4 regions of the Desulfocurvus sp. DL1XJH-121 genome follow, and region 3 is predicted to be linked to each of the others. Evidence: predicted binding sites of a transcription regulator. Region 3 holds the regulator's gene; each other region holds the start of a gene.
The links. The regulator sigma-54, encoded in region 3, starts transcription at its own class of promoters, with help from an activator protein. The targets are predictions, from matches to a motif close to CTGGCACGGNNNNTGCTT.
Positions count from the first base shown of each region.

Region 1 (4,945 bases), on a different contig from region 3:
GGCCTGAGCCGGGGCCGAACGGGTTTTTCCGGGGCCTCGCGGCCCCGTCTCAGGGCGCGTCCGCGCCCTTGTCTTTTTTTTCCCTCATTCCGTTTTCAGACTGCCCGCGCAGGCGTCTCTTTCGGCGGCCATGACCTCCCGGAAACGCCGCACCAGAGGCGAATCGTCGCCGCGCCGCCAGGCCAGCCGGTACTGGACCAGGGGCAGGCCATCTTCCAGGGGGCGGTAGGCCACCCCCGGTCTCGGGGCCAGGGACATGGACTCGGGCAGCAGGGCCAGGCCCAGGCCCGCGGCCACCAGGGCCACGGAGGCGTGTTTCAAGAGGCCCGCGTGCAGCAGTTCGGGCACGGCTCCGGCCCGGTGCAGGGCGGTCAGCATGGAATCATAGAGCCGGGCGTGGTATTCCCGGGGGTAGAAGATCAGGGTCTGGCCGTTGAGGTCCGCCAGCCGGAGTTTCGCCTTGCCCGCCAGGGCGTGCCCTTGGGGCAGGGCCGCCACATAGGGCTCCGTATGCCAGTGCATGCTCTCCAGGCCCTCGAATTCCTGGCCGTGGGGCCGCATGACCCCCAGATCCAGCTCGCCGGTCCGGATCAGGCGCGCCTGCTCCTGCGTCCCCCGCTGCTCCAGGGTGACGCGCACCAGGGGATGGTTCCGCCGGAATAGGGCCACGGCGCAGGGCAGGGCTCCCTCCAGGGCCGGGCCCACGACCCCCAGGCGCAGCATCCCCTGTTCCCCGCGCCCCATGCGCCCTACGGCGCGGGCCGCCTCCCGGGCGCGCTCCAGGATGGTCCGCGCCTCCCCAAGCAGGTATTCCCCTTCGCCGGTCAGGGCCACGCTGCGGCTGGTGCGCACGAACAGGGCGGTCCCCAGCTCATCCTCCAATTTCCGGATGCCCTGGGACAGGGGCGGCTGGGACATGTTCAGCCGCTGGGCGGCCCGCCCGAAGTGCAGCTCCTCGGCCACGGCCACGAAGCAGCGCAATTGCCTGAGCTCCATGATCGATATTCTCCGTGTATCAATTCCTATTCAAAAATATATTGGATATATCCATAGCCCCTCCCTATCGTCTGCGCATCGGCAACGCAAGCCCAAGGAGGGCGACATGGACGAACGATATGAACGGGGCCTGGCGCTCCTGAACGAGGTGGACGGGGAGGGCGGCCGCAAGGTGGTGGACGCCCTGGCGGATCTGGCCCCGGACATGGGGCGCTACATCATCGAGTTCGGGTTCGGAGAGATCATGGCCCGCCCCGGCCTGGACCTGCGCACGCGCGAGCTGTGCACCGTGGCGGCGCTCACCGCCCTGGGGCATGCGGCTCCGCAGCTGGACGTGCACATCAACGGGGCCCTGAACGTGGGCTGCACCCGGGAAGAGGTCGTGGAAGCCATCATCCAGATGGGGCTGTACGCGGGATTCCCCGCCGCCCTGAACGGCCTGTTCCTGGCCGGGGAGATATTCAAGCGGCGCGGCCCCGGGCGCTGAGGCGTCGGATTCGTCAAAGGGCGAGGATCATCCCCGCTGCATCGGCCCCGCCACGGCGGGGCTTTTTTGCGCCTTGGGCCGCGCGCGGCGGGTATTGAGAGGCTTGCGCCTTGTTTCCCATGACCGTGTTCGGGGCGTTGCGGCGCGCGCGGCGGCCGGATCGGGCAACGGGTTGCGAAACAGGGGGGAAGCCCCTTGTGGCGGCGTTTCCCGCGATTTCCGGACCCGGCATCCATTCACGGGGCTGCGTTTCTCGACATGGCGAGCGCAAACTTTTGTTTGCTTAAAAAATAACCAAGGTTTGCGATATGCTTTTTGTCTGTGTAAATAAAAATAATAAAATCAGTGTGTTGATTCATGTGAAAAGCTGGAACAACCTTTGCTTTGTACTGGGGTGTCCGGCATTGGGGTGTGCGGCGGGGAGGGCCCGCCGCAGGGCCGGAAATCATCATCAATACCAAGGAGAGCGCTATGGCGGAGAACACTGAGCAGAACAGCAACGTGGTGGTGGACAAGGCATCGAGCGCCTGGTCCGATCTGTGGAAGAAGGAGGACTACTGGGCCATCTGGCTGGGCCTGGCCCTGCTGGTGGTTGGTTTCCTGATCTTTCTCCCGCGTCAGCCCGAGAACATGAAGGAGACCTTCGCCAAGGCCAACGCCATCATGGAAGCCGAGGCCGCGCGCGCGCCTTTCAAGACCGTGGCCTACTACAAGGCCCAGGACACCAAGTCCAAGCTCAAGGCCAAGGACTCGTCCATCGGCAAGGCCATCGCGTCCTTCACCCACAAGCCCCACGGCTGGAAGACCAATCCCCTGGACGCCTTCATGATGAACCAGGCCCAGGCGGACGCGCTCAACGCCAAGAACATGCCCAAGTACGAGGCCGCCAAGGCCACGGAAAAGGAGGCTCTGGCAGCCGCCCTGGTAGCCGAGGAAGCCGCCGCTGCCGCGAGCTTCAAGAACGCCCAGCTGAACCAGGCTGCCGACGACCAGATCGGCCAATGGCGCAAGGCCAAGACCAAGACGGGCAAGGCCAAGAAGAAGGCGCATAACAAGCCCTACAACCTGTTCCCGTCCCTGTTCGGGCTGATGATCGCCGTGGGCCTGTTCTTTTCCTTCGCCATCAAGTTCATGGGCAAGGACCCCGTGGCTTTCTTCAAGGGCTACATCGTGGTCTTCCTCGTGGGCGTGCTGTCCTACCTCATGGCCGGACAGGCGACCATGAAGCACTACGGCATCGGCGACGCCGCCTGGGCCATCTTCTTCGGCATGCTCATCTCCAACACCGTGGGCACCCCCAAGTGGGTCAAGCCCGGCCTGGAGGTCGAGTACTACATCAAGACCGGCCTGGTGCTGCTGGGCGCCGAGGTGCTCTTCAACAAGATCATCTCCATCGGCGTGCCCGGCATCTTCGTGGCCTGGGTGGTCACGCCCATCGTACTCATCTCCACCTTCATCTTCGGCCAGAAGGTCCTGAAGATTCCGTCCAAGACCCTGAACATGGTCATCTCCGCGGACATGAGCGTGTGCGGCACCTCCGCGGCCATCGCCACGGCCGCGGCCTGCCGCGCCAAGAAGGAGGAGCTGACCCTGTCCATCGGCCTGTCCCTGGTCTTCACCTCCATCATGATGATCGCCATGCCGGCCTTCATCAAGGCCGTGGGCATGCCCTACATCCTGGGCGGCGCCTGGATGGGCGGCACCATCGACGCCACGGGCGCCGTGGCCGCTGCGGGCGCGTTCCTGTCCGAGAAGGCCCTGTACGTGGCCGCCACCATCAAGATGATCCAGAACGTGCTCATCGGCGTCACCGCCTTCGGCGTGGCCGTGTACTGGTGCGCCAAGGTCGAGTGCCAGGAAGGCCAGTCCGTGGGCTGGATCGAGATCTGGCACCGCTTCCCCAAGTTCGTGCTGGGCTTCCTGGCCGCCTCCATCCTGATGTCCGTGCTGTCCTCCGGCATGGGCTCCGACGCCGGCTACACCATGATCGACCAGGGCGTCATCCGCGGTTGGACCAAGATCTTCCGCGGCTGGTTCTTCTGCCTGAGCTTCGCCGCCATCGGCCTGGCCACGAACTTCCGTGAGCTGAGCTCCTACTTCAAGGGCGGCAAGCCCCTGATCCTGTACGTCTGCGGTCAGAGCCTGAACCTGATCCTGACCCTGACCATGGCCTACGTCATGTTCTACCTGGTGTTCCCCGAGATCACCGCCCAGATCTAGCCTCCGCAAGATACCGGCCCGGGGCCTCGCCCCGGGCCGGACACCGGAGAAGGAGAGACATGATGCAGGATAAAAGCGCGGCAAAGCGGTGGGGAGCCCTGATCCTGGGCCTGGCCCTGACCTGGGCCGCGGTCTTTGTGGTCTGCCCCGCGGCCGTCCGCATGTCCCCGGCCATGACCCACATGGCCAACGCCCTGGACGACTGGGGCATCGAGAGCGGCGCGTGGTACTACACCGACGTGGAGGCCTGCGCCCTGGGCAACGTGTACACCCGCAACACCATCGAGCATCTTCCCGGAAGGCTGGCCGCCGCCAAATAGCGCGGACGAAACCTTCACGGGCGGACGCCGTCCCGGAGCACATTCTCCGGGGCGGCCGTCCCCCCCCGACGCCGCTTGACATGAGCCTCCACCCCGATACTGTGAAGCCGGTCCGGCACCAGGCCACACACAGTCCTTCCCGGCGGCGAACGATGCAGATTACCCGTCCCTACACTCTTCAGACGAAATTCCTGCTGGGGCTCACCGCGGCCAGCCTGGTCATCGGCGTGCTCATCGCCACGGGCTTCTATTTCCAGATGCGCCAGCTCCTCAACGAGGAGGTCCACGGCCGGGCCGCCCTGATCCTGGCCCAGGCCGACGCGGTCAAGGGCTACGTGCAGAAGACCCTGCGCCCCACCATGTACGAGGTGGTGCCCGACACCTTCGTGATCCAGGCCATGAGTTCGTCCTTCGTCACCCGCAGCGTCATGGAAAAGGCGGCCAAGGACGGCGGCGGCCACGTGTTCAGGCGGGTGGCCCTGTCCTCGCGCAATCCGCGCTTCGAGGCCAACGAGTTCGAGCGCGGGCTCATCCAGCGTTTCCGCAGGAAGCCGTCCCTGACCCTCTGGCAGGGCTACGAGAAGATCGGCGGGGTCATGCACTACGTGCTGGCCCGGCCCGTGACCTACAGCGCGGGCTGCATGCGCTGCCACGGCGACCCCAAGGACGCGCCCGCCGAGCTGGCCGCGGCCTACGGCAACCGGGGATTCGGGCACCAGCTGGGCAGCATCGGGGCCCTGGACTTCGTGAGCGTGCCCGTGTCCGCCTCCGTGGCCCACCTGCGCGGGGCCACCGTGACCTTCATGATCATGTTCGGCATGGCCGTGCTGCTGCTGTTCGGCACGGCGAACCTGATTTTCAAGCAGGTGGTGGTCAACAACCTGCGCACCCTGGTCAGCGTGTTCCAGCGCAATTTCACCGA
Region 1 covers NZ_JBTVWW010000022.1:15,834-20,778, reverse strand. Annotated here, with positions in the region: gene ACYYG1_RS13995 (hypothetical protein) at 1-7, shown strand, start outside; gene ACYYG1_RS13990 (LysR substrate-binding domain-containing protein) at 85-996, opposite strand; gene ACYYG1_RS13985 (carboxymuconolactone decarboxylase family protein) at 1,103-1,483, shown strand; gene ACYYG1_RS13980 (YeiH family protein) at 1,955-3,703, shown strand; gene ACYYG1_RS13975 (hypothetical protein) at 3,763-4,023, shown strand; gene ACYYG1_RS13970 (c-type heme family protein) at 4,176-4,945, shown strand, end outside.
Region 1: a site for sigma-54 is predicted at 1,851-1,868, ahead of ACYYG1_RS13980 (YeiH family protein). Genes of this name have one in related genera too.

Region 2 (4,945 bases), on a different contig from region 3:
GGACACGCCGCTCTCGATGTGCCCGCTGAACTCGGTATGGGGCTTGATGCGGTTGATGGGCACGATGTGGTCGCATTCCAGGGCCGTGCGGTCCAGGTGCACGGGCACGCCGTCCTCGGTGGCGCCGACGACCACGGTGTCCATGCACGACTCGATGGGCGCGCCCACGGTCTCCTCGGTGATGTCCACCTCGGCCAGGACGGCGACCTGACCCTGGGCCGCGGCGCCCCCGTGGGACCCCATGGACGGAATGATCACCGGGCGGGCCCCGGCGTCCTTGAAGGCCTGGGCCACGGCGCGCAGGATGGGGACTATGTTCGCGATGCCCCGGCTCCCGGCCGTGAGGGCGACCTTGGCCCCGGGCCGCACGGGCTTGCGCGCCAGCAGGTCCCTGATCTGTTCGGCCGCCGCCCCTGCCGGGTCCTCCAGCGTGGTTCTGTCCAGGGCCTGTCTGATGCGCACGATCTTGGGGATATCCATGTCGTTTTCCTCCGGGTTCAGATGACCGGGCCTCGGACGTAGATGTTCATGGCCTTGGTGTAGCCCGACAATTCGGCCTTGGTGGACTTGCCGCCCGCGACCTTCAGGACCTCGTCGTAGATGCGGCCCCCGGCCTGGGGCAGGGTTTCAGTGCCCTCGATGACGTCGGCCACGGACAGGTCGATATGGTCGCGCATGCGCACGGCCGTGTGCTCGTTTCCGGTGATCTTGACCACCGGGACGAAGGGGAATCCCTGGGGCGCGCCCAGCCCGGTGGTGAAGGCGATGACGTTGCAGCCCGCCGCCGCGAGGCCGGTGAGGATCTCTGGCTCGCGGCCCGGGGAGTCCATGATCACCAGGCCCTTGGTCGTGGGGCGCTGGCCGTATTCGTAGACGTCCTGGACCAGGGCGGAGCCCGCCTTGGCGATGGCGCCCAGGGATTTTTCCTCGATGGTGGTCAGGCCGCCCTTGATGTTGCCGCCGGTGGGCTGGCCGCCCCTGATGTCGCAGCCCGCCGACTTGGCTTCGGCCTCCATGCGCGCCACGAAATCGATGATCTTCTGCCCCATGGCCTCGTCCTTGGCGTGCTTGGCCATGATGTGCTCGGCGCCGATGAATTCGGTGACCTCGCCCATGATCACGCTGGCCTCGCGCTCGACCATCATATCGGTGGTCACGCCCAGGGCGGGATTGGGGCCCAGGCCGGAGGTGGTGTCGGAGCTGCCGCACTTGAGCCCGAGCACCAGGTCGGCCGCCGTGCAGGGCGTGCGCTCGGCCGTGCTGGCCTCCATGACCATGTCCTGGACCAGCAGGGAGCCCTCGGCGATGGTGCGGAAGGAGCCGCCCAGGGACTGCAGGGCGACGACCTCCACGCGCTTGCCCGAGGCGCGGATCTCCTCGGCGGCGCGCGTCACGTCGGTGCTCTCGCAGCCCAGGCTGACCAGGAGGACCGAGGCCAGGTTCGGGTTGCGGCCCAGGCCGATCAGGGTTTCGGTGACGCGCTCCACGTCCATGGGGGTCTGGCAACACCCCTGCAGATGCGTGAAGGCCACGGCGCCGTCCACCTTGTCCGCGATGGCCATGGCGGTTTCATTGGCGCAGACCACCGTGGACAGCACGCCCACGTAGTTGCGGGTGCCCACGCTGCCATCCGTTCTTCTGTATCCCATGAAATCCATATCGTTCTCCTTGTGTCCGAGGGTTGCCGGCGGTTCCTAGTTCCGGTCGCCCCTGCCCCTCAGGCTTTCGATGTTCTGCACGTGCGCGTGGGCGCCGGCGGGGATGTCGTCGGTGGCGCGCCCGATGACCTCGCCGTACTTGAGGATGTCTTCGCCCTTGCGGATGTCCCTGGTGGCGAACTTGTGCCCATAGCTCACGCTCTGGGCCATGAGGATCTCCAGGTGCCGGTCGTGGACGCCGACGATGGCGAGATTGCCCGCCTCCAGGGCCCGCAGGGCCGTAGCCACATTATCTTCGGGGCGAAGCATGATGGCGTCGCGTTTCATAGTGTCTCCTTCAGTGTGTTGTTGGCCGCCGGGCACGTCGACAGCGCTGTTTCCCGGTTTCCCGACGGGTTGAGGCGCGCTTCCCGACCCCGGGCCTGCCGCCTGTGGCGCCACACAAAAGCAATTTGCTTGCCAGCGTATGGATTGCTGTTCTAATATCCTAAATTAATTCGTAATTTATGTATCGATCGACCTCTTTTGACCTTTCTGGGCCCTGCCGGGGCCACAGAAGCCTTTCATTGTGAACGCATTACGGTTCGTGACGTTCTCATATTGAAAGACGCGAGGCGGGGCGGGGCCCGGGCCGCGAAAGACGGGTGAAATCCTACAGGGTTGTCGGCTGGGCGGGGAAAAATCGCAAAGACTGTCGTTCACGGTGAACGGTTCCAGGCGAAAGATGTTTCAATTTGAACGACAGCGCGGGTCCCGGAAATAATCAGGACAGGTGTTGAAGCGCTGAAATAGCGTGTAATATTGACGTGTTATCGTATTTTACGCATTTTGGCCGCGTTATTGCACAAGGGGCAGAAGATGAACATCAGACTCCTTCTAGTTAGGACTTTACGCATCCAATGTGGATTTCGGTGAATCGTCTGATGTAGGGCGCTTAACGCGGAGAGTAATGTATGAAGGCAATAGTGGTAATAGGTGAAGCAGACAATGTCGGCAATGCCATAGAAGACATCTGCACAGGAGAGAGCGTTGTTTACACGCTCAATGGCAAGACGCAGGAACTGAAGGCCATGGGCGACGTCCCGTTTGGATTCAAGATGGCCATCAAGGACATCGCCGTGGACGCGCCCGTCGTCAAGTATGGCGAGGTTATCGGAGTCGCCTCGAAACCGATCTCCGCCGGCGAATGCGTTCACATCCACAACGTTGCAGGCAATCGGGGCCGTGGCGATCTCAAAGGGGCCAAATAGATGGAATTCCAAGGTTATGTGCGCCCAGACGGGAAAGTGGGCATCCGCAACTACACTCTTATCCTTCCCAACGGCAGGGGCATCGGGGTGCTGGCCGACCAGGTGGCCAAACTCGTCCGCAACTCGAAGATATTCATTCCGCCCAACGAAAACGGCCGCGACTCCGAAGACCGCGCGACCATCGCCCGGACCATCGTGGGCCTGGCCAAGAACCCCAACGTGGGCGCCGTGCTGATCATGGGCATCAAGAGCAACGGCGGCTACCCCGAGTTCACGCGCGAAGCCATGGTGGACGAGATATACGCCACGGGCAAGCCGGTGGACTCGGTCTTCCTGGAAGACTGCCCGGGCGGGGCCTACGAGGCCCTGGGCAAGGCCCTGCTCAAGGCCCGCCACCTGGCCCGCAAGGCCAGCGAATGCCGGCGGGAGACCGTGGACCTCGGCCGCCTGTGCATGGGCGTGAAGTGCGGCTACTCCGACGCGACCTCGGGCATGGCCGGCAACCCCACCGTAGGCTACCTGTTCGATCGGCTGGTGGAGGCCGGGGGCACGGCCATGTTCGCCGAAACCACGGAAGTCATCGGCGCGGACCACATCGTGGCCAGGCGCTTCAACGACGACAAGCAGCGCGAGACGTTCCTGGCCGCCGTGAAGCGGGTGGAGGACGAGGCCAAGGCCACGGGCGAGGACATCCGCACCATCAACCCCATCCCTGCCAATATCCAAGCTGGTCTGACCACCCTGGAGGAGAAGTCCCTGGGCGCCATCGCGAAGTCCGGGCACATGCCCCTGTCCAGCAGCCTTCGCTACGGCGAGATTCCGGCCGGGCCGGGGCTCCACTTCATGGATTCCTGGATGTCGTCGGCCACCCTGTTCCTGGGCTTCGCCGCCGCCGGGTCGGCCCTGAGCATCTTCCAGGTCGGCGGGGGCTGGTTCCCGGACCGCATGATGATGCCCACCGCCAGCGCGGGCCTCGTCACCCCCACCCTGTACATGACGGGCAACCCCAGGACCTACGCCAAGACCAACATGGACATGGATTTCTCGGCCAGCGAGATCATTTCCCAGCGCGAGCCCATCGAGCAGGCCGGAGAGCGGCTCGTGCAGCGCGTGTGCGAACTGGCGTCCGGGCACCTGACCATGGGCGAAACCCTGAACGTCGACGACAACGTCGAAATCTATCTTCGCGGACCGGGCCTGTAGAAAATTTCAGGATCAGCCGTCAACAACCCCTACAATGAGGAAAGTACATGTTCAAAGCAATCATTCTGTCATTGACCCTGGTACTTGGCATGGCTGCGGTGAGCAATGCGGGGGATTTCCCCACCAAACCCATTCAGGTCGTCGTGCCCTGGAAGCCGGGCGGAGGCAGCGACATCTCCTCCCGCATCATGAGCGAGGGCCTGCAGGGAATCCTGCCCCAGCCCCTGGTCGTTTCCAACATCTCCGGCTCCATGGGCCTGAACGCCGCCCTGCACGTTCTGCGCTCCAAGGCCGACGGATACACGTGCATCTGGGAGCACCCCGGCAACCTGGCCATCTCCCCCATGCTGGCGCACACTCCCTTCACCTGGCGTGATTTCGATCCCGTGTGCATCGTGGCCAAGTCGGACTCCGCCCTGGTGGTCCGCGCGGACAGCCCCTTCAACACGGCCCAGGACGCCTTCGACTACATCAAGGCCAATCCGGCCAAGATCCGCTGGTCCCTGGCCATCAACGGCGTGTCCCACTTCAGCTACCTGGCGATCTGCGACAGCCTGAAGGGCCTGGACGTGACCGTGGTCCCCGCCCCCGGCGACAAGAACCGCATCGTCAGCCTGCTGAGCAACAACAGCGACATCACCATGGTGGGATACGCCGCGGCCGCCCCCTACGTGAAGTCCGGCGACCTCAAGATCCTGGCCATGGTCAACACCGAGCGCTCGCCCTTCGCGCCCGAGATCCCCACCTTGATGGAGCAGGGCATCAACGCCTATTACGACTACGCCTATTCGGTGCTCGTGGCCAAGAACACCCCCAAGGCCGTCAAGGACACCC
Region 2 covers NZ_JBTVWW010000002.1:110,920-115,864, forward strand. Annotated here, with positions in the region: gene ACYYG1_RS02000 (nickel pincer cofactor-dependent isomerase, group 22) at 1-480, opposite strand, end outside; gene ACYYG1_RS02005 (UxaA family hydrolase) at 498-1,658, opposite strand; gene ACYYG1_RS02010 (UxaA family hydrolase) at 1,695-1,985, opposite strand; gene ACYYG1_RS02015 (UxaA family hydrolase) at 2,612-2,908, shown strand; gene ACYYG1_RS02020 (UxaA family hydrolase) at 2,909-4,111, shown strand; gene ACYYG1_RS02025 (Bug family tripartite tricarboxylate transporter substrate binding protein) at 4,159-4,945, shown strand, end outside.
Region 2: a site for sigma-54 is predicted at 2,104-2,121, ahead of ACYYG1_RS02010 (UxaA family hydrolase). Genes of this name have one in related genera too.

Region 3 (4,945 bases):
GCCTGCGTCATCGGCTTCCTGCTCTGGGCGGGCGTGGGCGTGGGCCTCTGGTTCTGGATGTGCGCGAAACAGGACGCCAAGAAGCTGGCGGACCTGGCCCAGGACGTGAACGTCGAGGCCGTGATGCAGCGCGTGGAGCTGTCCCGCGGCGCCGAGGGCAAGGCCGAATGGCGGCTCACGGCGGACGGGGCCGACTACCTGCGCGAGCAGGCCCTGGTGCGCCTGACCAACCCCAAGATCACCTACTACCGCCCCGACGGTTCCGAGGTTCTGGTCAGCGCCTCCGAGGGCGAGGTCAGCCAGGAGACCGGGGACGCGGCCCTGTGGCCCGACGTGCTCATCGTCTCCGGGCCCAACACCATCCATTCCAAGCGCCTGGACTACGCCGGGAAGAAGCGCGAGATCGAACTCACGGACCAGGTGCGCCTGGACCGCGGGGACCTGACCCTGCGCGCCCCGCGCCTGACCATGCTGCTTTCCTCCAACGACATCACCGCCGGGGGCGGGGTCACGAGCACCCTCTGGCCCGCCCAGGCCCCGGCAAAGGAGCCCAAGAAGTGAAGCCTTTCGCCTCTCTCGTCCTGTGCGCCGCCGTCCTGCTGACCCTGGCCTGCGTCCCGTCCCTGGCCGCCGACGGCAACAAGGTGCCCACCAAGATCACCTCCGACACCATGATCTACGAGCAGGACGGCCGCAGCGTGACCTTCACCGGCCACGTGCACGTGTCCCGCCCGGACATGGAGATCTGGAGCAACAAGCTGCTGGTGGTCCTCAAGGACACGGGCAAGAAGACCACGGGCTCCGTGGGCGCGGACCCCGGCGAGGTGGAGAAGATCGTGGCCACGGGCAAGGTTCGCCTGCTGCGCGACGGCAAGGAGGGCTTCTGCGGCAAGGCCACCTACAAGGTGGAGCCGGGGGTGCTGGTGATGGAGGATTCCCCGCGCCTGGTGGACGCGGGCAACACCATCGCGGGCCGGGTCATCCGGCTGTATCTCAAGGACAACCGCAGCGAGGTCGAGGGCACCCGCGACGCCCAGGTGGAGGCCGTGTTCTTCACCCCGGCGGACCAGGGCAAGGATTCCGGCAAGGAAGGGAAGAAGTAGTGTCCGTGCTCAGCGCCGAGGCGCTTCTCAAGCGGTACGGCCAGCGCGAGGTGGTGCACGACATCGGCCTCAACGTGGAGCAGGGCGAGGTCGTGGGCCTCTTGGGCCCCAACGGCGCGGGCAAGACCACCACGTTCTACATGCTGGTGGGCCTGGTCAAACCCAACGGCGGGCACGTGCGCCTGGACGACCACGAACTGGCGGGCCTGCCCCTGCACGACCGGGCGCGCCTGGGCCTGTCCTACCTGCCTCAGGAGAGTTCGGTGTTCAGCAAGCTCTCCGTGCGCCAGAACCTGGAGATCATCCTGGAGCACACGCGCCTCACCCCGGCGGAGCAGAAGGCCAAGGCCGACTCCCTGCTCAGGGAGTTGGGCATCACCCGTCTGGCGGACCAGAAGGCCATGCACCTCTCCGGTGGCGAGCGGCGCAGGCTGGAGATCGCCCGGGCCCTGATCCTGGACCCCAAATTCATGCTTCTGGACGAGCCCTTCGCCGGCATCGACCCCATCGCCGTGGACGACATCCAGGGCATCGTGCGGGGATTGAAGGAGAAGGGTATTGGCGTTCTTATCTCCGACCACAACGTGCGCGAGACCCTGCGCATCTGTGACAGGGCCTATCTCGTGTACGAAGGCCGGATTATTCTGGCCGGCACCCCTGCGCAAATTATCGAAGACCCGAAGGCGAGAAAAGTCTATCTCGGCGAAGGCTTCAGTCTCTAAGATCTTGTTTTCACATTTCTAAATTTACATTCAAAAACCTTGCCATCGGTGTTGCAAGGTTCGACGGACTATGGCATGGTCACCCTGCGTCCGGGTCTGGAGCGTTCGGTATTTCACATTCGGCTCACGGCGCGGCAGCCCGGGGGGTTTCCCGGGCGCCTTTGAGTGAACCGCGGGCATACTCCGCATAGGGAAGGCGTACTCCTCGATATGGGACTTGAACTCAGACAGCAACTCAAGCTTTCTCAGCAGCTGGTCATGACCCCCCAGCTGCAGCAGGCCATCAAGCTGCTGCAGCTCTCGCGCCTGGAACTGGTGGACATGGTCCAGCAGGAGCTGCTGGAGAACCCCCTGCTGGAGGAAAAGCCCGAGGAGATGTCCGAGGAGGCCCGCGAGGCCGTCCAGGACCGCGCCGAGACGCCGTCCGAGACCCGCGGGGATTCCGAGCCCGTGAACGTGGAGCAGGAGCTCATCAAGAGCGCCGAGTGGGAAAGCTACCTCGGCGAGTTCTCCTCCACGGCCAAACAGGTCCAGATGCGGGAGTACGAGACGCCGGAGGAGGGCATGTCCTTTGAGGCGCGCCTGTCCTCCAAGCCGTCCCTGGAAAGCCATCTGGACTGGCAGCTCAGGCTCTCCGACTTCACCCCCGAGGAAGCCGCCGTGGGCGAGGTCGTCATCGGCAACCTCGACGGCCTGGGCTACCTGCGCGCCGAAACCGACGAACTGGCCGAATTTTGCGGGGTCTCCCCCCAGGTGGTGGAATCCGTTATCCTGCGCATGCAGCGTTTCGACCCCCTGGGCGTGGCCTCGCGCTCCCCGCGCGAATGCCTGCTGGTGCAGATGGACGCCCTGGGCCTGGACGACCCCATTCTCGTCTCCCTGGTCTCCGACCACCTGGAGGACCTGGAGAAGCGCCGCTACAAGCCCATCGCGCGCAAGTTCAAGCTTTCCATGGACGAGCTCAAGGCGTACCTGGACGTCATCAAGAGCCTGGCCCCCATGCCCGGGTCTTCCTTCGCTGGCAGCGAGCCGCAGTACGTCTCCCCCGACGTGTTCGTGTACGAGTACGACGGCGAGTTCGTCATCGTGCTCAACGAGGACGGCATGCCCCGGCTGCAGATCAGCCCCTACTACGTGGACGCGGTCAAGACCCGCAGCTCCAACGAGAAGGAGTACATGCAGGACCGCATGCGCTCGGCGGTCTGGCTGATGAAGAGCCTCTACCAGCGCCAGCGCACCCTGTACAAGGTCATGGAGAGCATCGTGCGCTTCCAGGGCGAGTTCTTCCGCCACGGTGTCCGCAAGCTCAGGCCTCTGATCCTCAAGGACGTGGCCGACGACATCGAGATGCACGAGTCCACCATCAGCCGCATCACCACCAGCAAGTACGTGTCCACGCCCCACGGCGTGTTCGAGCTGAAGTTCTTCTTCAACAGCGCCCTGGACCTGGACGACGGCAGCCAAGTTGGCAGCGAGTCCGTGAAGGCCATGATCAAGGATTTCATCGACAAGGAGGACCCGCGCAGGCCCCTGTCCGACGAAAAGCTGGCGGACATGCTCAAGGACGACCTGCAGATCAACATCGCCCGGCGCACCGTGGCCAAGTACCGCAGCGCACTGGGTATTCTTTCGTCCTCCAAGCGCAAACAGATTTTTTGATCTGCCCGCCTCCTGGTCCCTTTATTTTGGTTTGGTTTCGTCCTACACTGAAGATGACCGGGAATCCCCGGTGTTCTTCACCTCAAGTTAGGAGGACGCCCATGCAGATCAATTTCAACTTCAAGAATTTCGAACCCTCCGACCATCTGAAGAAGTACGCCAAGAATCGTTTCGAGAAGCTCTTCAAGTACGCAAGGACGGAAAACGCCTCCCTTCTGGTCAATCTGTCCGTGGACAAGTTCCGGCAAAAGGCCGATGTGGTTTTCACGGGAGACGATTTGAACCTGTCCGCCAACGAAGAGTCCGAGGATATGTATTCCACCGTGGACCTGGTGCTGGACAAGCTGGACGCCCAGGTGCGCAAGGCACGGGAAAAGGCCAAGGACATCAGGCGCAAGCGCGGATCCGTGCGCATGGACGTGATCAGCTTCTCCGATTCCGGAGAGGGCGAGCGCGTGCCCGCCATCCAGGCCACCGACTCCTACGAGCCCAAGCCCATGAACGTGGACGAGGCCGCCATGCAGCTGGAGTCCAAGGGCTATGAGTTTCTTGTTTTCCTCAACGCGGAGACCGATCGCGTCAACGTCATCTACAACCGCAAGAGCGGCGATTACGGTCTCATCGACCCTGGGATGTAGCGAATGAAGCTTGGAGATTTGCTGGATAAGGATTTGGTATTGCCCACACTCTCGGCCAGGACCAAGACTGAGGTCCTGGCCGAGCTTGTGGCTGCGGTGGCGCAGCGGGAGCAGGGCCTGGACCAGAAGGCCGCCCTGGCTGTGTTGCAGGAGCGCGAGAAGCTCGGCACCACGGGCATCGGGGACGGTATCGCCATCCCCCACGGGAAGCTCGAGAACATCGAGAACATCCTGGTGGCCGTGGGACGCAGCGAGGAGGGCGTGGAATTCGAGGCCCTGGACCACAAACCCTGCCGCATCTTCTTCCTGGTGCTCGCGCCGGAGCAGGTGGCCGGGATGCATCTGCGGGTTCTGGCCCACATCTCGCGCCTGCTCAAGGACGACCAGTTCCGCAAGGCCTTCCTCGTGGCGGACGACGCCGAGGATCTCTGGCGTCTGGTGAAGGGGGCCTAGGGGCATGGACGAACGGGGAGCGCAGGCGGCGGAAGCATCGACGTTTCCCGTCATCATCCTCACCGGGCTTTCCGGCGCGGGAAAGTCCACGGCCCTCAAGGTCTTCGAGGACCTGGGCTTCCTCACCGTGGACGGCCTGCCGCCCACGGTCATCCCCGAGATGGTCGGCCTGTTCGTCCGCGAGCCGCACATGTCCCACCGGGGCCTGACCCTGGGCCTGGACGTGCGGGTCGAGAATTTCAAGGCCCAGTGGGAGGCCATGCTCTCCCGGCTGCGGGAGATGGGCGTCACGCCCCGCGTGGTGTTCGTGGAATGCAGCGCCCCCGTGCTGCTGCGGCGCTATGCGGCCACCAGGCGGCCCCATCCCCTG
Region 3 covers NZ_JBTVWW010000007.1:26,815-31,759, forward strand. Annotated here, with positions in the region: gene lptC (LPS export ABC transporter periplasmic protein LptC) at 1-561, shown strand, start outside; gene ACYYG1_RS06540 (LptA/OstA family protein) at 558-1,103, shown strand; gene lptB (LPS export ABC transporter ATP-binding protein) at 1,103-1,825, shown strand; gene rpoN (RNA polymerase factor sigma-54) at 2,036-3,484, shown strand; gene hpf (ribosome hibernation-promoting factor, HPF/YfiA family) at 3,586-4,122, shown strand; gene ACYYG1_RS06560 (PTS sugar transporter subunit IIA) at 4,126-4,575, shown strand; gene rapZ (RNase adapter RapZ) at 4,580-4,945, shown strand, end outside.

Region 4 (4,945 bases), on a different contig from region 3:
CTCCAAGTCGAAGCGCAGGAGGTTCTCCAGGCTGCGGCCCAGGGCCGCCAGGTCCACGTGGCACAGCTCGGGCTCGCGGGGCCGGGACAGGAACAACAGGTCCGTGATGACCTTGTCCAGCCGGTCGGCCTCGCGGACCATGGTGTCCGCGTACTGTTCCTCAGGCTCGCGGCCCTTGAGCTTCTTCTGGAAGAACTGGGCGAAGCCCCTCAAAGCGGACAGGGGGTTGCGGATCTCGTGGGCCAGGCCCGCGGCCAGGCGGCCGATGGCGGCCAGGCGCTTGGCCTCGCTGAGGTCCTCCTCCAGGGCCTTCAACTCCGTGCGGTCGCGCACCAGGAGCAGGCGTTCGCCCCCGCCCTCCTCCGTGGCCTCGTCGGGGATGGGCGCGGACAACAGCTCCAGGCTGCGGCCCCCGGCCTCGTACTGCACCCAGCCCGTGTCCGAAACGCCGGTGTGCGCGCCGCTCCAGCCCGCTCCGCCCACCAGGGGCAGCTCGTCCCAGCGCGTGCCCACCAGCTCCTCGCCCCCGCCCAGCAGGCGCGTTGCCGCCGGGTTGGCCGCCAGGATCACGCCCCCGGAATCCAGGGTCACCAGCCCGTCGGGCATGGTGTCCAGGAGCCTGGAATGGAAGGTCTCCAGGCGGTGCAGGGCGCGACCCTGGTCGCGGCGGCGCAGGTAGGCCACGGCCAGACCCCAGAGGAACAGGGCCACCAGCAGCACGTAGCCCGTCTGCAACAGGGCCGCGCGCTTGAACTTCTTGAAATTATCCAGATGCTTGCCCGGGTCCATCCCCACAACCAGCACGGGGAAGGCCGGGGCCCCGGGCGGGCAGTCCAGGGAGGAATCCAGGGTGCAGAGCCGGGCCAAGCTGGGGCGCAGGCGGATGCTGGAGACGAACATCTCCCGCCGCCCGCCGGTGTACATGGCCGCCCAGAACCCGGCCGTGGACAGCTGCCGCCAGGCCGAGGCGGGCAGCTTGGGCAGCTCCTTGTCCTTGTCCTGGGTCACGCCGCTAAGCAGGGCGTCCTGGCGGGCGTAGAGGGCGATGAACTCCACGTCGCCCTCGGCGGCCAACTCGGTAAACATCTCCTCGATGCGGGTCTTGGCGTCGCGGCCGTCCAGGAGCCCGCCGGGCAGGTTGCGCAGGATCTCGCCGGGGATGCCGTCGGGCGCCTCGGGCCGCATGTGCCCGCCCGGGGCGCCGCCGTGCATGCGCCGCCTGAGCAGCCGGGGCAGGTGGTCCCGCAGCTCGCGGGCCAGGGCGCCCTCGATGCCTCGCAGGATGGACTGCGAGGCCAGGAACATGTGTTCCTCCACGGTCTCGCGCTGCCGCCTGAGGCTCTGGAAAGTGAGGAAGGAAAGGCCAAGGCCCAGGAGCACCAGCGCCAGCGTGGCGCCGAACAAAAAGCTCCTGTCCCTGACTTTGAGGCCTATGTCCATGTCGTGTTTCTCCCCGCGCCCGGATCAAAATTCGATGGGCCCGGAGCCCCGCCTCCTAGGCGGTGCTCCGGGCCGTAGCGTCGGAAAGGATGGATGTCGTTTTCCGTTCGTTCGTCATCTAGCCGGCGGGTTCGTCGTCAACATTCGGGCCCATGCCCATTCCCATGCCGTAGCCCTGGCCGGGGCCGAAGCCGGGGCAGTTCTGGGGGCCGAAGCCGCGTCCGCGATGGTGGCGGCCGAAGCCGGGGCCCATGTGGCCGCGACCGTAGTCCTCGACGCCCAGGGTGACGAGCCCGGCGCGGAAGGCCGTGCGCTCCTCAAACAGCTTGCCCTTGAGCTGGCCGAGCTCCTTGGACACGGACTTGATCTTCGCGGCGTTGGCGGCGGGGTCCACCATCAGGGACTCGAGCTCATAGCCCTTGGCGTAGATATCCTTGCGCAGGGGGGCCACCTTGTTCAGATGCTCGGTCCTCAGGACGTCGAGCTTCTCCTTCTGCTCGGGGCTCAGGGCCTGGACGCCGTAGTCGCCCTGGGCGCCCCAGCCGGGGCAGCCGTAGCCGGGGCCTCCGCCCCATCCGGGACCGCCGCCACGGCCGGCATAGGCCACCGCGGAGAGGGAAATGACCATCAAGGCCGCCAGGGTCATGATCAGGGTTCTGCGATTCATGGTGTTTCTCCTTATGTTCAGGAAAGGGTTCCTGTGTGTTTGACCACCATGTAGCACAGCCCGTGCCAAAGAAAGAAATTAAGCTTTTCAAAGAAGTTGCCTAAACACAACTCCTACAGCCCGCACCCACTTGTGCAATGCACAGCACAACATGGATTGCACATTTGTGCAAGTGTATTCACCAATTTTCCCGGACGCGCGTCATGCGGTGAGGCTGCGGTACAGATCCTGGTAGCGCGCGGCCACGGCCGCCAGGGAGTAGCGCTCCTGGATGCGCCTGCGGGCAGCCGCGCCCAGGGCGGCGCGCTCGTCCGGGGCCATGCCCAGGAGCCGCAGCAGCCCCCCGGCCAGGGCCCTGGGGTCGCGCGGAGGCACCACTACGCCCGTATCGCCCACCACAGCGGCCGAATCGCCGGTATCCGTGACCACGCAGGGCACGCCGCAGGCCATGGCCTCGCCCACCACGTTGGGGAAGCCCTCGCCGTAGGCCGAGGACAGGACGCTCACGTCCAGGGCGGCGGCCACGCGGGGCATATCCTGGCGCGGCCCCAGGAGATGCACGTTGCTGCGCAGGCCCAGGCTATCCACCAGGGAACGCAGGGGGGCGTTCTCGTCGTCCACCCCGCTGCCGCAGAGCGCCAGGTGCACCGAGGGCATGTCCGCCAGCAGTTCGGCCGTAGCGTGCAGCAGGGTGGCGTGGTCCTTCTGGGGGTCGAAGCGCGCGGCCATGCCCACCAAGGGCGCGTCCGCCGGGATGTTCAGCTCGGCCCGCAGCCAGGCCCCGGCCCGGGGATCGGGCACGAAGCACCCAAGGTCGAAACCGTTGGGAATGACCTCGAAACGCCGGGGCCAGTAGCCCATGTCGTGATGCACGGCCACGGCGTTGGACGAGTTGGCCACCACGGCCGCGGGCAGGCGCGAGAGCCGGGCGTTGAGGCGCACCACCAGCCGCGTGAGGCGGCCGGAATGGGAAAAGTCCATGTTCGAGCAGCGCAGGTTCCAGACCACCGTGCCCTGGCGGGCCAGAGCCGAGGCGGCCAAGCCCAGCAGGTCCGCGTGATAGAGCCAGGTCTGGACCACGTCCGGCCGTTCGCGGCGCAGGATTCCGGCCAGCCGGAACAGGGCCATGGGATTGGCCGTGCCGCGCGAAAGCCCCAGGCTCGTCACGGGCACCCCCGCCGCGCGCACCGCAACCTCCAGCGGCCCGGGCTCCAGCAGGCAGACCACGTGGGACTCGAATTCCGCGCGGTCCATGGCGCCCACGAGCTTGGCCAGCATGGCCTCGGCGCCGCCCGTGTTCAGGCCGGTGATGACGTGCAGAACCCGGATCACGGCCGCCCTCCCGCGCGCGAGGCCACGGCTTCCTCCAGCAGGTCGGCGTACCGCCCGGCGATGGCCCGGACCCCGTAGCGCTCCGTCACCGTGGCGCGCACGGCCTCGGGCCCCGGGCGGACCCGGGCGTACTTCTCCAGGCCCCGGGCCAAAGCGGCCACGTCGCCCTCGGGTACCAGCCAGCCGTTCACACCGGGGCGCATGATCTCCGAAAGCCCCCCGGGGCAGTCGAAGGCCAGGACCGGGGTTCCGCAGGCCTGGGCCTCCAGGACCACGTTGGGAAAGCCTTCGAACCGGGAGCTGAGCACGAAGAGGTCCGCGGCCCGCATCCAGGGATAGGGGTTCTCCTGGAAGCCGGCCAGGGTCACGCGGTCCATAAGCCCCAGCTGAGCGCACAGGGCCAACAGGTTCTCCCGCTCCGGGCCCTGGCCCAGGATGGTCAGGTGCAGGGCCGGGTTCCGGGTGCGGGCCAGGGCCGCGAGCAGCAGGTCGAAGCCCTTCTGGGGCATGAGCTTGCCCGCGGCCAGCAGGTTCACGCGCCCGGGCGGCAGGCCGTGGGCGCCCTGGTCCGCGCGGGCCAGCACGGCGTCCACGTCCACGGGGTTGTTCAGCACCCGGGCCCGGGACTCGGGCAGCCCGAAATTGTCCACCATGTCCCGCAGCATGTCCCGGGACTGGCAGACCACGCGGTCGAAACGCGGATACAAACGGCGGTAGAGGAAAGGCATCAGCCTGGGCCAGGGGCATCCGGCCAGGTGCCGGGAGGGGATGTTGGTCTCGCGGCCCACCAGGGCGGTCATCCCGGGCAAGAGGCCGCGCACCAGGGCCAGGAGCACGTTCACGTAGCCCAGGGTGCTGAGGACCACGTGGGGCCGCTCGCGCCTCGCCAGGCGCACCAGCCCGGGCAGCATGCGCCGCGCGCGCGCCCCCCCCAGCTCGCGCACGGGCACGTCCGGGGGCACCAGGGAAACCAGCGGCCCCGTGGCCGCGCCCACGGCCAGGGTCGGCGCGAAGCGCTCGCGGTCAAGATGCGTGAGCAGGGTCAGCATCACGCGTTCGGCCCCCCCGGAATTCAACGCGGGCAAAACGAATAGACTACGAATAGTTCCCACTGCGCATGTGTGCCCCAATTCCCGGCCGCAGTAAAGCCCGGGCCGGGGATTGCCCTCGGGCGCGACCCGGGGTATGAGCAGCGCTGCCCCACGAAACCCGACCCGCCCGGAGCGGACACGACATGAGCGCATCCCACGGGCTCGCCGACGACGCCCCCCTCGCCCTGCGCCGGGCCCTGCCCTGCCTGCTGATCTTCGCCGGGCTGTTCTTCGTGAACTTCCTGACCAGGGTTTCCCTGGCTCCGTTCCTGCCGCACATCGAGGCCGAGTTCGACCTCAGCCACGCGCAGTCCGGGGCCCTGTTCTTCTACGTCTGCACGGGCACCAGCGTGTCCATGCTCCTCTCGGGCCTGTTCGCCCGGGCTCTGGGCCACCGGCGGACCATCCTCGTCTC
Region 4 covers NZ_JBTVWW010000001.1:243,613-248,557, forward strand. Annotated here, with positions in the region: gene ACYYG1_RS01145 (two-component system sensor histidine kinase NtrB) at 1-1,440, opposite strand, end outside; gene ACYYG1_RS01150 (Spy/CpxP family protein refolding chaperone) at 1,559-2,107, opposite strand; gene ACYYG1_RS01155 (glycosyltransferase) at 2,309-3,439, opposite strand; gene ACYYG1_RS01160 (glycosyltransferase) at 3,436-4,683, opposite strand; gene ACYYG1_RS01165 (MFS transporter) at 4,674-4,945, shown strand, end outside.
Region 4: a site for sigma-54 is predicted at 2,159-2,176, ahead of ACYYG1_RS01150 (Spy/CpxP family protein refolding chaperone). Genes of this name have one in related genera too.